DNA from 3 places in the Peribacillus sp. NPDC096379 genome. Region 3 is predicted to be linked to each of the others. Evidence: riboswitches for the same ligand, from Rfam matches in the RefSeq annotation. Region 3 holds a riboswitch; each other region holds the start of a gene.
What was found. A riboswitch is a leader RNA that binds a small molecule or an ion and turns the genes downstream of it on or off. The one in region 3 is predicted to bind cobalamin.
Positions count from the first base shown of each region.

Region 1 (4,484 bases), on a different contig from region 3:
AAACGGAAGTGGGAACATTTTATTGCGATCCCGCTGATGCTAACATTCTTATTTTATGTGCGCTATGCAAACGAGTTATCAATACTTGCAGGTACTGTGTTGTTGTTCGTTGCATTATGTGTGATGACTTGGATGAGCAAGGTGTTTTTCCGCGGAATGGTTCGAAAAGAAGAGACGTATCTAGTGATTGATGTGTATCGAATCGTAGGGTTTCTGTATGTGGTGACAATTAACTGGCGTTTTTTTACGAATGTGGAAAGTTATCCCGCGTTAGAAATCATCGCAGCCTGCTTAGTCAGCGGCTATTTACTTGTTATGCGGGCTTTCACTTTAGATCAATTAGAAAAGAAAATCTATCTTACAGCAGCGGTCGTATTAAGCTTATATCCATATTATGTTATTATCGATCAATTTAACATTCCAACTCTCGTAGCAACAGAAGTCACGATTCTTCCATTGTTTATCATCAGCACATTATTGCTGAGAAAAGTATTCGCTGATGGGCATACGACGCAAACCATCGAACTAGTTATTGTTCCTTTGTTATTTTTAGTATTAATCATGGATGCACTACAAGGAAATACCGTATATGATGCATTGGTAATTGGTACGTTGGCATTAGTCGCAATCATCTTCGGATTTATTGTGAAATATAAATCGTATTTCTTAGCGGGGACAGGGACTATTTTGTTAAATATCTATATGAACACTAATCACCTATGGGGCAATCTGCCATGGTGGCTCTACTTGATCATTGGCGGTATCGTTCTTATCGCGCTTGCCAGCTTCTTTGAATGGAAAAAACAAAAGGAAAATACGACGTCCAAGAAAATTCTTGAACGTAACAAAGAAAAAATTCGGAAATGGTTTGAACGGTGGAGGTAGAATGATGAGATTGATATGTCAAATGACTATGATTCGTTTTTAGATAAATGAAGAATGGACCGAAATAGGTAGAAGGTTCAAGATAGAAAGAACAGAAAAGGCTGTCCCGCGGGGCAGCCTTTTCTGTTCTTTACGTTTTCTGTGATTGTCTGGATAAGCCTTAAGAATATGAGCAATGTTACTGAAAAAGAAGCGTTTCAGCATATTTGGTTCCTCCTGGTTGTCATTCAATAAAGAGGATTTGTATCGATCTTATTTAAATAGATCTGGGTAAACGGTTTTGGCAACAAGCTCGACAGCTTCACCAATACGTGGTCCTGGACGGGACATCACGTCTTCATTTAAGTAGTATACTTTGTCTTCCTTAACGGCTGTAAGTTGGTCCCACCCTGTACGGCTCTTAATTTCTTGTTCAGGTTTTTCAATAAAACCGGCAGTTGTTGTGATGACAGCAGGGTTGCGTTTAATAACTTCTTCCTCAGAAACTTTGATCCAACCTTCTTGATCCTCAAATATGTTGGTTACACCCGCTTTTGCAAGGATTTCTTGTTGAAATGTCTTCTTTCCAGGTGTGTAGATTTCTGGAGCAGGACTTATTTCTAAATAGACACTTTTCTTTTCATTAATAGAGTCTGTTTTTTCAATGACAGCTGCAACTTGGTTTTTAATCGTATCGACGATTTCGCTCCCTTTCTCCTTAACGCCCATTACTTCAGCAATTTGCTGAATGTCTCCGTAAACATCTTCAAATGTAGCAGCAGATGCAATGACAAAGATTGGGATTCCCGCATCTTTCAGCGGCTGTAAAGTAGCTTCGTCGCCAATTGTATAGGCGATGATGACGTCTGGGTTTAACGCAATTATTTTCTCTGCGTTAATATTCATTGAATCAGAAACAGATTCAATATCGGCAGCTTCTTTTGGATAGTTATCAACATCTGTGACCCCAACTACTTTTTCACCTGCTCCTAGAGCAAAGAGAATTTCTGTATTGCTTGGTTGAAGGGAGATCACTTTTTCAGGTACTTTATCAAAGGTGATCTTGTCGCCAAGATCATCAGTTACTGAATAGGGCTGGTCTTTTTCTTTTTTAATTTCACTTGCAGGGGCATTATCCTTACTTGGTGCTGTTTGATTATTATTCCCACAGCCAGCAAGTACTAAAATAAAAGAAAGCATTAGTGCGAGTAACCAATTGTTCCATATGAATTTTTTCATTGTGTTCTCCTCATTTCTCATTCCTATAAATGGATGGATGTATTATTTTTTCGTCGATTTAATGTCATAGCATATACTCTCGTGAGGGATTTCCTCAACACCAAGTTGTTTATTTACATAGACGGCCATAACGAATAAAACGTTTGCTAGTAAATGAGCGTAATCGAACAGGATTTTAGGAACTTCTCTTTCAAGACTCACTTTATGTAGCGCTCTTACTGACTTCTTCGCTTCACTGCGGCAAGTGTGCAAAATACAGGCACCGGGAGTTCCTTGTGGCAAGACAAAAGTACCGATAGAGTCTTTGACCTCTGCTGTATAAAAATCATACATACCACTTAGGCGATCTAAGTCTTCTTGCGTGATACCTAATCGTCCGCGTACTGAGCCGTTTAGATTATAGCCCATGTCGAGTAAGTACATTAAATCTTTGTGTACAACAGGTACGTTTTTAGTAAATGCACAAGCTAAGCCAATACGAGATGTCAAGGAGTCAGTCCTGATCTCGAAGTCCACTGTTGAAGCGGATTCGCGCATGTACGGGTAACACATAAAACGGAAATCTTTTTTTGTCAAATGTAATCCCCCTTATATGATGAATAGAGTGAATAGCCCTTGAAATCGTTTTTTATAACAAAAAAACCGACCAAGAAAATTGGGCGGCACACCATCCTACATATCCAGTTGGAAAGAAAAGATGAGAGTTGCCGTACAATCCTCTTATCTTCCGAAGAGTATAATACGATGGAAAGAAGGCAGGTCTCCTGGCTTGTGCATCCATTTACTTTAAGGTCCTTCCCATTTTATATAACGGATTGCGTGCTACGTCCGATTCCGTTAAATAAAACAGTGGCATATCCTTATTTCATCGCACTTACAGTTGCGGAAACAGCTTCGGTTCTTCACCGAATTCCCTATTAAGCTGAAAGTTCAGCACCTTTTTTCTGCAAGATTATATTCACTTATCAATAGTTTACCATATAATTCCGATAAGAAAGTCATACTTTTTGTGATGTTTACTAATACATATGTTTACTAGATCTAAAAATTTGAAAATTTGTGCAATTATGATATATGTTGAATGAAAGATCCACCATTTTTCTTCCAGTTTGATAAAACTCATTTTGATGCGAAATATGCTCAACTCTACTGGGTAAGGCCATTATGTAAAGTTTGTAAATATATTGGAAAAAGAAGGGTTAGAAAGGGAGTCGTCGAATGTAGTTTAAGTTAAAGTAATTTTAAATGAATTGTGTCGATAGGATGAAAAGGTTAGTTGTTTTTTCAGATCTTTTGAAAATCGATAAGGGATGAATCACAGGAGGTAAGGTATGACATATGAAGGAAAGCACCCAAAGTTAAATGAAGTGATACGTAATATCGAGAAGGTTATTATTGGGAAAAGAGATATAGCAGAATTAAGTGTAGTGGCTTTACTTTCGGGAGGTCATGTTTTATTGGAAGATGTTCCAGGTGTAGGTAAGACGATGATGGTCCGTGCGCTGGCCAAGTCAATCAGTGCAGACTTTAAACGAATTCAATTCACACCTGACCTGCTGCCGTCTGATGTAACAGGCGTTTCCATATATAATCCAAGGGAGCAAGAATTTACTTTTCGTCCTGGGCCGATTATGGGGAATATTATCCTGGCTGACGAGATTAATCGAACATCTCCGAAAACTCAGTCAGCCTTATTAGAAGGGATGGAAGAGGCAAGTGTGACGATTGATGGTGTAACGAGAGTGCTGGAGCAACCATTCTTTGTTATGGCAACACAAAACCCTATCGAATATGAAGGAACGTACCCTCTTCCTGAAGCTCAACTTGATCGTTTTTTATTAAAAATGAAAATGGGATACCCAGATATATTTGAAGAAGTGGAAGTTTTGAATCGTGCGCGTTTGGCTTCACCGCTTGATAGTCTTGGACCCGTTATGTCATTGGTTGAACTACGCGGTTTGCAGCAAGAGTCAAAGGCGGTTATTGTCGATGATGCGATTAAGCATTATATTGTTGAAATGACACAAACAACGCGCCAGCATCGCAGTGTATATTTAGGTGCGAGTCCTCGTGGTTCGATTGCCTTAATGAAAGCATCTCAAAGCTACGCTCTATTATATGACCGGGATTATGTGTTGCCGGACGATGTTCAATATCTTGCCCCATTTGTGTTATCGCATCGCCTTATCTTGAAATCTGAAGCGAAGTACGAAGGGATTACAGCTGAGCAGGTGGTTGCTGAAATTATTGATAATATTCCTGTACCAGTAAAAAGGGCTGTGAATTAATGATGAAATCGTTGGTAGAGAAAATGAGACCTTATGCAAAGGTTGTAGTGCTTATTAGTTTGGTAGTCTTGGCATTTGGGTTTGCGATGTTTC
Region 1 is NZ_JBIWFD010000009.1:11,218-15,701, reverse strand. Features, by position in the region: gene ACIQZI_RS22650 (hypothetical protein) at 1-885, shown strand, start outside; gene ACIQZI_RS22645 (hypothetical protein) at 925-1,089, opposite strand; gene ACIQZI_RS22640 (ABC transporter substrate-binding protein) at 1,138-2,103, opposite strand; gene ACIQZI_RS22635 (hypothetical protein) at 2,146-2,640, opposite strand; cobalamin riboswitch at 2,841-3,059, opposite strand; gene ACIQZI_RS22630 (AAA family ATPase) at 3,435-4,391, shown strand; gene ACIQZI_RS22625 (DUF58 domain-containing protein) at 4,391-4,484, shown strand, end outside.
Region 1: linked by a shared signal. The riboswitch ahead of ACIQZI_RS22635 (hypothetical protein) and the one ahead of ACIQZI_RS19390 (FecCD family ABC transporter permease) in region 3 are both predicted to bind cobalamin.

Region 2 (4,484 bases), on a different contig from region 3:
GGTCAAGTTTTGCGCATAAACCGTTTCTTTTACTGTCATTGGTTTTGTTAAGACGACATCACCAAAAATAACTGGTGGTCTAACACAACGTGAACCATATGATTGCACCCAGCCATACGTTGTAATCGCAATACCTGCTAATTTTTCACCAAAGAACTCAACCATATCTGTCCGTTCAAATTCACCATGAACGAGTACATCTAAACCAAGTTCTTCTTGAATATCAATCCACTTTTTAATTTCTTCTTTAATGTATTGCTCATACTGTTCGTTTGATAGTTCCCCTTTTCGCCATTTCAAACGTTGCTTTCGTACCACTTTCGTTTGCGGGAAACTACCGATTGTTGTCGTTGGAAGTAATGGTAAATCCCATCGTTTATCATGCAATGCTTTTCGTTCGCTTGCATCTACGCGAGTTATTGAATAATGAGATAAATTTACTAATGTATCTTGCACTTCTCTCACGTTTCGGAACGATGAATGATTTAATAATCTAACTGCTTGGTCACATTTGTCAAGCTCTTCAACAGTTAGTTCATGTTTTGCAAATTTCGTTAACAAGACCACTTCATCCAGTTTTTCATCTGCAAAAGATAGTGCATTTTTAACAATGGCCTCTAAGCTTTGTTCACTTTTCACTGTCACAGGAACATGAAGTAAGCTACAAGATGGTTGAATTATGAGACGATTATCGTCAACTATACTTGTTAATGTTCCGATGAGTTTTGCTTTCTCTTGTAAATTGGCTTTCCAGACATTTCGGCCGTCAATGACTCCTGCTGCCAAAACCTTATCTTTCGGGAAACCAATTGCTTGTAATTGAGCAATATTCATGTTTTCGTCGTGAACAAAATCGAGACCAATTCCTGCAACTGGTAATTGAACGATGGCTTGATAATGTTCGATACTTTCATAATACGTTTGTAGAATGATTTTTACGTTTGGGACGGACTTTTTAAAAGCTGTGTACACTTCATTAACATCACGTAAAATTTCACGATCAATCTGCTTTACTAAAAGTGGTTCATCAATTTGTATCCACTCAGCACCCGCTTCTTCTAATTGTTGCAATACTTCGACGTAAAGTGGAATAAGCGCTTGTAACAATTCCTTGCGTTTTTGATCATCGTATCCTTTTGACAATGCCAAAAAAGTGATCGGCCCGAGGATGACAGGCTTCCCATTTATCCCTAATTTTTCTTTTGCTTCTTTATATAATTTCAATGGCCAGTTTTCTACTAAAACCGGTTGTGCATCTTCTAACTCGGGCACGATATAGTGATAGTTTGTATTGAACCATTTTGTCATTTCTGATGCTACTTTACCTTTACTGCCTCTGGCAATTTCAAAATAGGTTTGAAGTGAAAGTTGCTTTCCTTCTGTTTTAAATCGTGTTGGGATGAGCCCAAACATAACAGCTGTATCTAATACATGATCATAATAACTGAAATCACCGACAGGAATGAGATCAATTCCTTTTTCCTGTTGTTTTCGTAAATGTGATAGGCGAATTTCTTCCATCTTGCTTGTAAATTGCGACTCGGTCAGCTCTCCTGCCCAAAACAATTCTAAACATTTTTTCCATTCGCGATTTTCACCAATTCTCGGATAGCCTACGTTTGAACTTTTAATTCCCATTATTGTTCCCCCATTTCAATTTTAATTGCCTCAATAAAAAAGTCTCTCTTTGCAATAAAGAGAGACTAATGATAGACATAGTTAACTAGAGTTGAGACTAGCAATCAGTTTCAACATACGGCTATCACTCCTCCCTATTTTCGCGTAGGTAATAAGCGCATCCAATAGGCAGGTCTCCTGACTTAGGTTCATCGTTTTCTATCCCTTCCCATTTCATGATGAAACAGTGGTTAACGATAAAGAACTCCCCATAACAGTGGCGCGACCGTGTCGGATTTACACCGAACTTCCCTTTTAAGTTAAAAACATGTTGCTTGTTGCTTTTAACACCTATCGTTTGAATATTATTCATTTTTTGAATTCTCGCAATAAAAAGTTTATTGGGATTAAGATTATATCATCTTGTCTGATTTCGCAAGTATCTTTTTATTTGGTCAGATAATTCAGGGATAAACGTTGTAAATAGTTTCGAATATCTTATCATTTTTTTCATCATTCGATCCATATACCGGTGAATGAGAGGGTGATTTAATGGCCTATTATATCCAGACTGATAACAATGTAAATATTTTTGTAGAGGATATTGGAAATGGGAAACCAGCCTTATTTATTCATGGTTGGCCTGTCAATCATAAAATGTACGAATATTAGTTAGATATTCTGCCTGAATACGGGATTCGCTGCATTGCACTTGACTTACGTGGATTTCGAAAATCAGATCGCCCCTTTAGCTTATACTCGTATAACGAAATGGCTGATGATATCCGCGGGATTATTGACACGTTAAAATTAACTAATCCTACTTTAATTGCCTTTTTAATCGGTGGTGTCATTGCAACCCGTTATATGTCTAGACACGCCGGGCACAATATTAGCCAATTAATTCTTGCAGGTGCTGCAGCCCCATCGTTTGTTCAAAGGAATAACTTTCCGTATGGAATGCCGGTTTCGGCAGTAAATTCAATTATTAGTCAAGCCTATCAGGATCGACCAAAGATACTTGATGAATTCGGCAAGATGTTTTTTGCAAGTAAAATTAGTCGTGAATTTAACGACTGGTTTTTGACACTTGGTTTTGAAGCATCTGGTCAAGGGACAATGAAGGCTTCTGAATCCTTACGTGATGAAGATCTAAGAAACGACTTAGTTGCAATCAGGATTCCAACAACTATTCTGCATGGTAAAAAAGATCAAGTATGTCCGTATGAATTAGCTCAGGTGATGCACAAGAATATCCCTCAGTCTAAACTCATTCCTTTTGAAAATAGCGGACATGGTCTTTTTTATGATGAAAAAGACAAATTTAATCAAGAACTGCTAAAAGTCTTATTATAATTTTCATTTAAATGAGCTCCTTTTGCAGGAACACATCTGTTCTTTCATAAAAAGATTAAAATGTTGGTAAGATAGATTAGACGAATGAAGACAATATATTAATGAATTGGCGGAGTTAAAAACAGATACTGAATCCTTAGAATTGATGAGATTCATGTACTTTAGCTGTTTCCTGAGGCGTGGAAAATCTTAAGACATATATGTAGAACACTCCCATACCCAAGAATTGGATCCTTGGATACGAGAGATTTCTTTTGGAATATTAAAAAAACCAGTTCTATAAAGAACTGGTTTTGTCCCTAACAATTAGGTAGCCGCCATTGCCGTAAGCTCAGTAATAAAGTTTTAAACCACCACTCCTCAAAGTGGGTGTTTGCAAAAACAGTCCTGTATGTCCTCAGTCAATGAAAAAGGCCTGACATTCTTGTTTTGATATAAAACTCCCTATTACAGCTTAAAGGTTAAAACTTAATTATCAATACGTACAACGCAGCTTGTATTAGTATAATATCTGAAATGAACAAAGATTGCAAGCCTAAATGATTGAGAAAAATACAATTCATTTTACTTTTTTATTCTTAGTATGATCAGGAGTCTTACGCTAAATATCCATCTTGCAAACGCTTGATAAAAGTCTATAATAATAGATATCTACACAAGAGGAGTGAAAATATGTTTTCCAATATTGGTGTGCCAGGTTTAATTCTCATCCTTATATTAGCACTTATCGTCTTTGGTCCTAGTAAGCTTCCTGAAATTGGACGAGCCGTCGGAAATTCACTACGGGAATTTAAAAAAGCGACAAAAGAATTAACAGATGATATTAAAGAGGATGTAAAAGAAGACATAAAAATTGCAAAAGAAGTTTCAAAAAAATAAACGTGATTTCCAATAATGGTTAGTTTGTGCACACTACACACAATTAATAGTCTTTATAACCTAAAATGCGAGATCTAATTACGTGTTTTTTAGGGTAACCTAGTTTCCATTTATTACATTGAAAAAGACGCCTGCAAAGCAGGCGTCTTTGATGCGTTTGCGGCGAGAAACCGTTGGGCCACATCCCTAACGTGCGTTAAGCATGTTCCTCGTCTTATGCAAATTAGCTCATCGCTTTATTACTATACCATTTTTTTAATCAGCAGACAAGGTTTTTATTTGTAGACTTTTAAATAGCACACTGACAGCTATCTATTGAACCAAAAATATACATTAGCATAATTTAAAATTCCTATCTAATAATAGGAAATCTCTTGTCTTTTCTAGCTTCCTTTAATTTAGCTTCAGATACATTTTTCTCAATCCGCCCCTTAAAGAAACATTTTTTACTTTTACTTTTTTGAGAATAGGAGTAAATTAAATATTCTAACGGGGTTAATGTTGAAATAACCGTAAACTCAATCACCAAATTTTTTCAGATGAGATCTGAATTTCATTGGAAATTCGGGTTTTTCATAACAAAAATGTTTATTTGGCTTTTTACTTCATTTTTTAATTGACTAGAGAATTAT
Region 2 is NZ_JBIWFD010000002.1:861,727-866,210, reverse strand. Features, by position in the region: gene metE (5-methyltetrahydropteroyltriglutamate--homocysteine S-methyltransferase) at 1-1,641, opposite strand, end outside; cobalamin riboswitch at 1,789-1,987, opposite strand; partial or broken gene ACIQZI_RS13365 (alpha/beta fold hydrolase) at 2,170-2,973, shown strand; gene ACIQZI_RS13355 (twin-arginine translocase TatA/TatE family subunit) at 3,646-3,852, shown strand.
Region 2: linked by a shared signal. The riboswitch ahead of metE (5-methyltetrahydropteroyltriglutamate--homocysteine S-methyltransferase) and the one ahead of ACIQZI_RS19390 (FecCD family ABC transporter permease) in region 3 are both predicted to bind cobalamin.

Region 3 (4,484 bases):
AGCCAAATAATATAACAAGGTTCCAGTATGAGCTCGCGCCAGCTCATGAGCTGCTTTTTCCGCAAACGTGCTCTTCCCGCTACGTACGCCTCCAGTGATAAAGTAGATGGGTGCCGTCTCCATTTCAGCCATCCTTCCATTCTCTATTTTTCATTGCCAGCACCGTACATTCATACACCCCCGTGCTAACTAGCTGAACTAATGATTCCATGGATTCACCTTGTCGGATGTTTGTCCCCCGTTGCGAGGCAGCAATTAAGACGCTATCTTCCGTCGTAGTTTCTGCTCCATATTCATATAACGCCTTTACCTTTGCTTCTGTTGCAATAACAAGACTCTGAATAAACGCTTCTTCCGGTAAACACCCGTTCACAAACACCCATGTATGGACGCTGGGTCCTTTAGCTCTTTCAGTATGAGATGTATGAACCGGAATTCCTTTACCCGCCGTTACCACGATGAAAGTGGAGATATCATCGCCTTCATAGAAACGTACTGCCGCTGTCTTCACATCAACATTCGTCATCATGCCCACCGTTTCGCTTGGATTAAATCCTTTTGCAGACAAGTACTCTATCATTTCCTCGAGAGGATCATGACAATCATAAGTACGCTTAACGTGACAGTTCACAAACGTTTGATTCCAGCTGTCTCCAGCTCCTGTTACTCCAGAAGATAGCGTCTTAAGCGGGATCGGTGAATTCAATGCAATCCACTCATCATTTCTTTCTAAATATCGCTCATTAATCACCAGTGCCTCCTGCTCCTTGGCAAGATGAGCCGGAACAATGAAAAGTTGCGGTTTAGGAAGACTCGGATGTGGTCGATTTTCAATTTCCGTTTGGTATACCGCTTGAATGCGTTCTCGTTTCAGCACTTCATTCGGCCTATCATTGATCTGAATCCTTCCTTTTTCCAACAGTAGCAATCTATCACAGTATAGACTAGCAAGATTTAAATCGTGGAAAATAGAAATAACAGTCAGGTCTTTTTCCTTCGTCCACCTTTTCATCAAGTCGAGTAGCTCCTTCTGATAGGAAAGATCCAAATGATTCGTTGGCTCATCTAGAAAAAGAATTTCCGGTTCTTGTGCCAATGACTGTGCAAGCAAGACACGCTGTTTCTCACCACCAGAAAGCTGTTCAAAAGGTACATGTTGAAATTGGGTGACACCTGTTTGTTCCATAACCTTTTGCACAACTTCTTCATCTTCCGTTGACCAACTCTGCAGTAAACCTTTTTGATGCGCATATCTACCAAGAGAGACCGTCTCTTTTACCGTATAGGAAAAAGCCTGTGTAGAGTGCTGAGGTAGAACGGCAATGACTCTAGCAAGTTCCTTCGTACGATAATCCTGCAGCCTTTTTCCTTTAAGCATGATTTCTCCACTATGATAAGGTAATATGCCACTCATCATTTGGAGCAGCGTAGTTTTTCCACTTCCATTCGGTCCAAGAATTCCAAACAATTCTCCTCTGGCAACCTCGAAGGTAAGGTTTTTCAAAACAGGCATTTCCCTTGTATACCCACCTATTAATTCAGTAACAGTTAGCATATTCATCACCTTCTTTCTATCCTGCGCCGTTTTAATAAGATCATGGCAAAGACAGGGGCACCAATTAACGCGGTAATAACACCAATTGGTAATTCAGCTGGGGAAATAATAATTCTTGAAACAAGATCTGCCAGAATTAAGAATCCACCTCCAATGATCATCGATAACGGCAAGAAATGCTTGTGATCCGGACCAACAAGCTGTCTCGTGAAATGTGGAATCACCAAGCCAACAAAGCCTATTGTCCCTGAAACAGCCACAGCAGCCCCAGTTAGCAGCGAACCTGCAATTAAAATCAGTAGCTTTCTTTGTTTCACATTCACACCTAAATGCTGTGCACGATCTTCTCCAAAGGATAAGGCATTTAATTCACGTGCATTCAGCATAAGGATCACAGCTCCCACGATAAAGAATGGCAAAATAATCCCCACATAGCTCCAGCCACGCATTGAGACACTCCCCAATAGCCAGCCAATAATCTGACGTAATTCTTCTCCAGTCATGGCAATCATCAGGGAAATAAATGCGCCTAAAAACGAACTAAAAATAATCCCTGTTAAAATAATCGTTTCTACCTTCATCGAGCGATCCATTTTCTGTGCAAACAACAGTACAGAGAAAATCGTCAGGAACGAAAATAGGACACTTAATAATGGCAAAGTAAATAACCCGATAACAGGTAGTGACAACCCGAAGAATAGTGTTACAACCGCCCCCACAGAAGCCCCCGAGGAAACGCCGAGTGTATAGGGATCGGCCAACGGGTTACGCAGAAGACCTTGAAACGCTGCACCAGAAATAGCAAGAGATGCTCCTACCAATCCTGCCAAAACAACACGAGGCAAGCGTATTTTCATCACAATATTCGAAAACATCACATTTGCTTCAGTTGACAGCGGTAAATGAAAAACTTCCTTGCCAATAATTCGAAAAAGCTCAGACACAGGCACTGAAACCGAACCTACTGAAATTCCAACAATCATCGAGACAGCAAGAAATGCAAATGCGAGTATATAAGCTAGCTGTTTGTTGTTTTGTAAAATTTTACCTATTTTCAAATCTCCCAAATTCCACTACTCCCTTACCATGCATTTTTAGAGGGAATAAATAAAAGATCAGCCTCCTCTATTTCTTTTAGGAAGTCTGACCCTTATAAGTCAATCGTCTATAGTATGAACAGATGTCCCCATATGTCTGCCACACACCTTCCCATACCCGCAGGCAAATTAAATTGGGTGCACGAATACAGGCAGGCCTCCTGGCTTATGGTCTACGTTACGGTACCATCCATATCTTCATACAGTGGTGGAACCGCGTTGGCACTCACCAACTTCTCTTTTAAGTCCTAGATCAGACACCTATTTCGTTTATGTATTTCGCTTCTATCCATCTATTATACACAATTGAATGCGAAAACTAGTCAGAAAATTATTGCATTGTGAGTCAACAGACAATCATGTTTAATAATCCTCTGACACAACTACTTTTTATTCTTTGCTCTGCATGGATTCTAAGTATTTTATTAGCTCTTCGTCATCATCAGTTCGGAACACTTCTTGAGTATAGTCAAAAATAATATAGGTGGGGGTGCTTTCTATTTTCAATTCAGGATATCCAGATGGTAATTTTCCATCTGCATCCATCGTGTGAATAGGGCTTAAATCATACTTATTTTCATCAAAATTAACAGGACTAACACCCGATTTTCCAAGGATAATCAAAGCACTGTTTTCATGTTCCCTTGGCAATAATCCCTGATAAGAAACGAGTTGCTTAACGTCCAGTTTAATGGAATATGTCGCCTCTTGCCCATTTTTCCACTTTGCATGGATGACATAAGATTTATAACCAACCCAGTTGTCCAAGGCATACTCTCTGAAACTGACTGTATCCCACTCCTCCGTTCTTAAATAATCCTCTTCATCCCCAAAGCTATTCATCTCTGAAACAATGAAACTTTCGGGTTCTTCAGCGAAATCAATTATAAGTTTTGTTCGAGGGTTAACCTTAGTAATTGGATCTTCTTTTTCGCCTTTCACAATTACAATCCCGTCCCTTTCAAAACTGCGAACCTGATAAGCAACCTTATCTCCATCAACTGTCGCGAGTAACTCTGGAGGTGTATGAAGTTTCTTTGTTTTGGCTTTATCTAGGGTATATAGTGAAAGGGAGCCTCCAAAAATAAGAACTACTATTAACAATAGATTTTTCTTCATTAGATTCCCCCCGCAAAAATTGTTTTATGAACTCTATTCGAATTCCTTGAGGTTATTACTATTGGCGCAATCTTTTTAAAATGAAGGAAATATAAAAGTATTCTTTCCCATTTTATCACAGCGTAAATACAAAATAGTCTGGCGATTTAAAAAACACCTAAACAATCCCCCTATTTATTTCAAAGTGAATACAATTTTCTTTAGCGCATAAACCTTGAAAAATTTTCTTATAACAACTATAATATATCAGTCACAACTATTTATATGTCCCAGTAGCTCAGTAGGATAGAGCGACAGCCTCCTAAGCTGTAGGTCGTAGGTTCGATTCCTATCTGGGACGCTAATACAGGTAACCGAAGCCCGATATATCAACGTTATAGACCCGTTCAATCAACGGTGAATTAGCGCTGATATGTCGGGTTTTTTGTGTTCTTTTAAGGTACGCCGTAAGACAAACGTGAGGCTGTACGTAAGACTTAATCGGAGGTGAATCCGCAATGAGACAAGGCTATATTGGCGCAAGAGGTCCGACAGCCGGCGATTCTGTCCCACGTACTGCCAGTCCTACCTACACCCGATACGCGCTACAACATCGAAGAAGCACTCGATATATTCGTTAAGGCAAAGGAAGCCGAAGGAGTACGACCGCGCACTATCGGAAATTACCGCGAGCATATTACATACTTGATGCGTTATACTGACCCGTCTCCTTT
Region 3 is NZ_JBIWFD010000004.1:483,864-488,347, forward strand. Features, by position in the region: gene ACIQZI_RS19380 (bifunctional adenosylcobinamide kinase/adenosylcobinamide-phosphate guanylyltransferase) at 1-132, opposite strand, end outside; gene ACIQZI_RS19385 (ATP-binding cassette domain-containing protein) at 125-1,561, opposite strand; gene ACIQZI_RS19390 (FecCD family ABC transporter permease) at 1,561-2,622, opposite strand; cobalamin riboswitch at 2,787-2,932, opposite strand; gene ACIQZI_RS19395 (hypothetical protein) at 3,043-3,771, opposite strand; tRNA gene ACIQZI_RS19400 (tRNA-Arg) at 4,038-4,111, shown strand; gene ACIQZI_RS19405 (hypothetical protein) at 4,269-4,391, shown strand.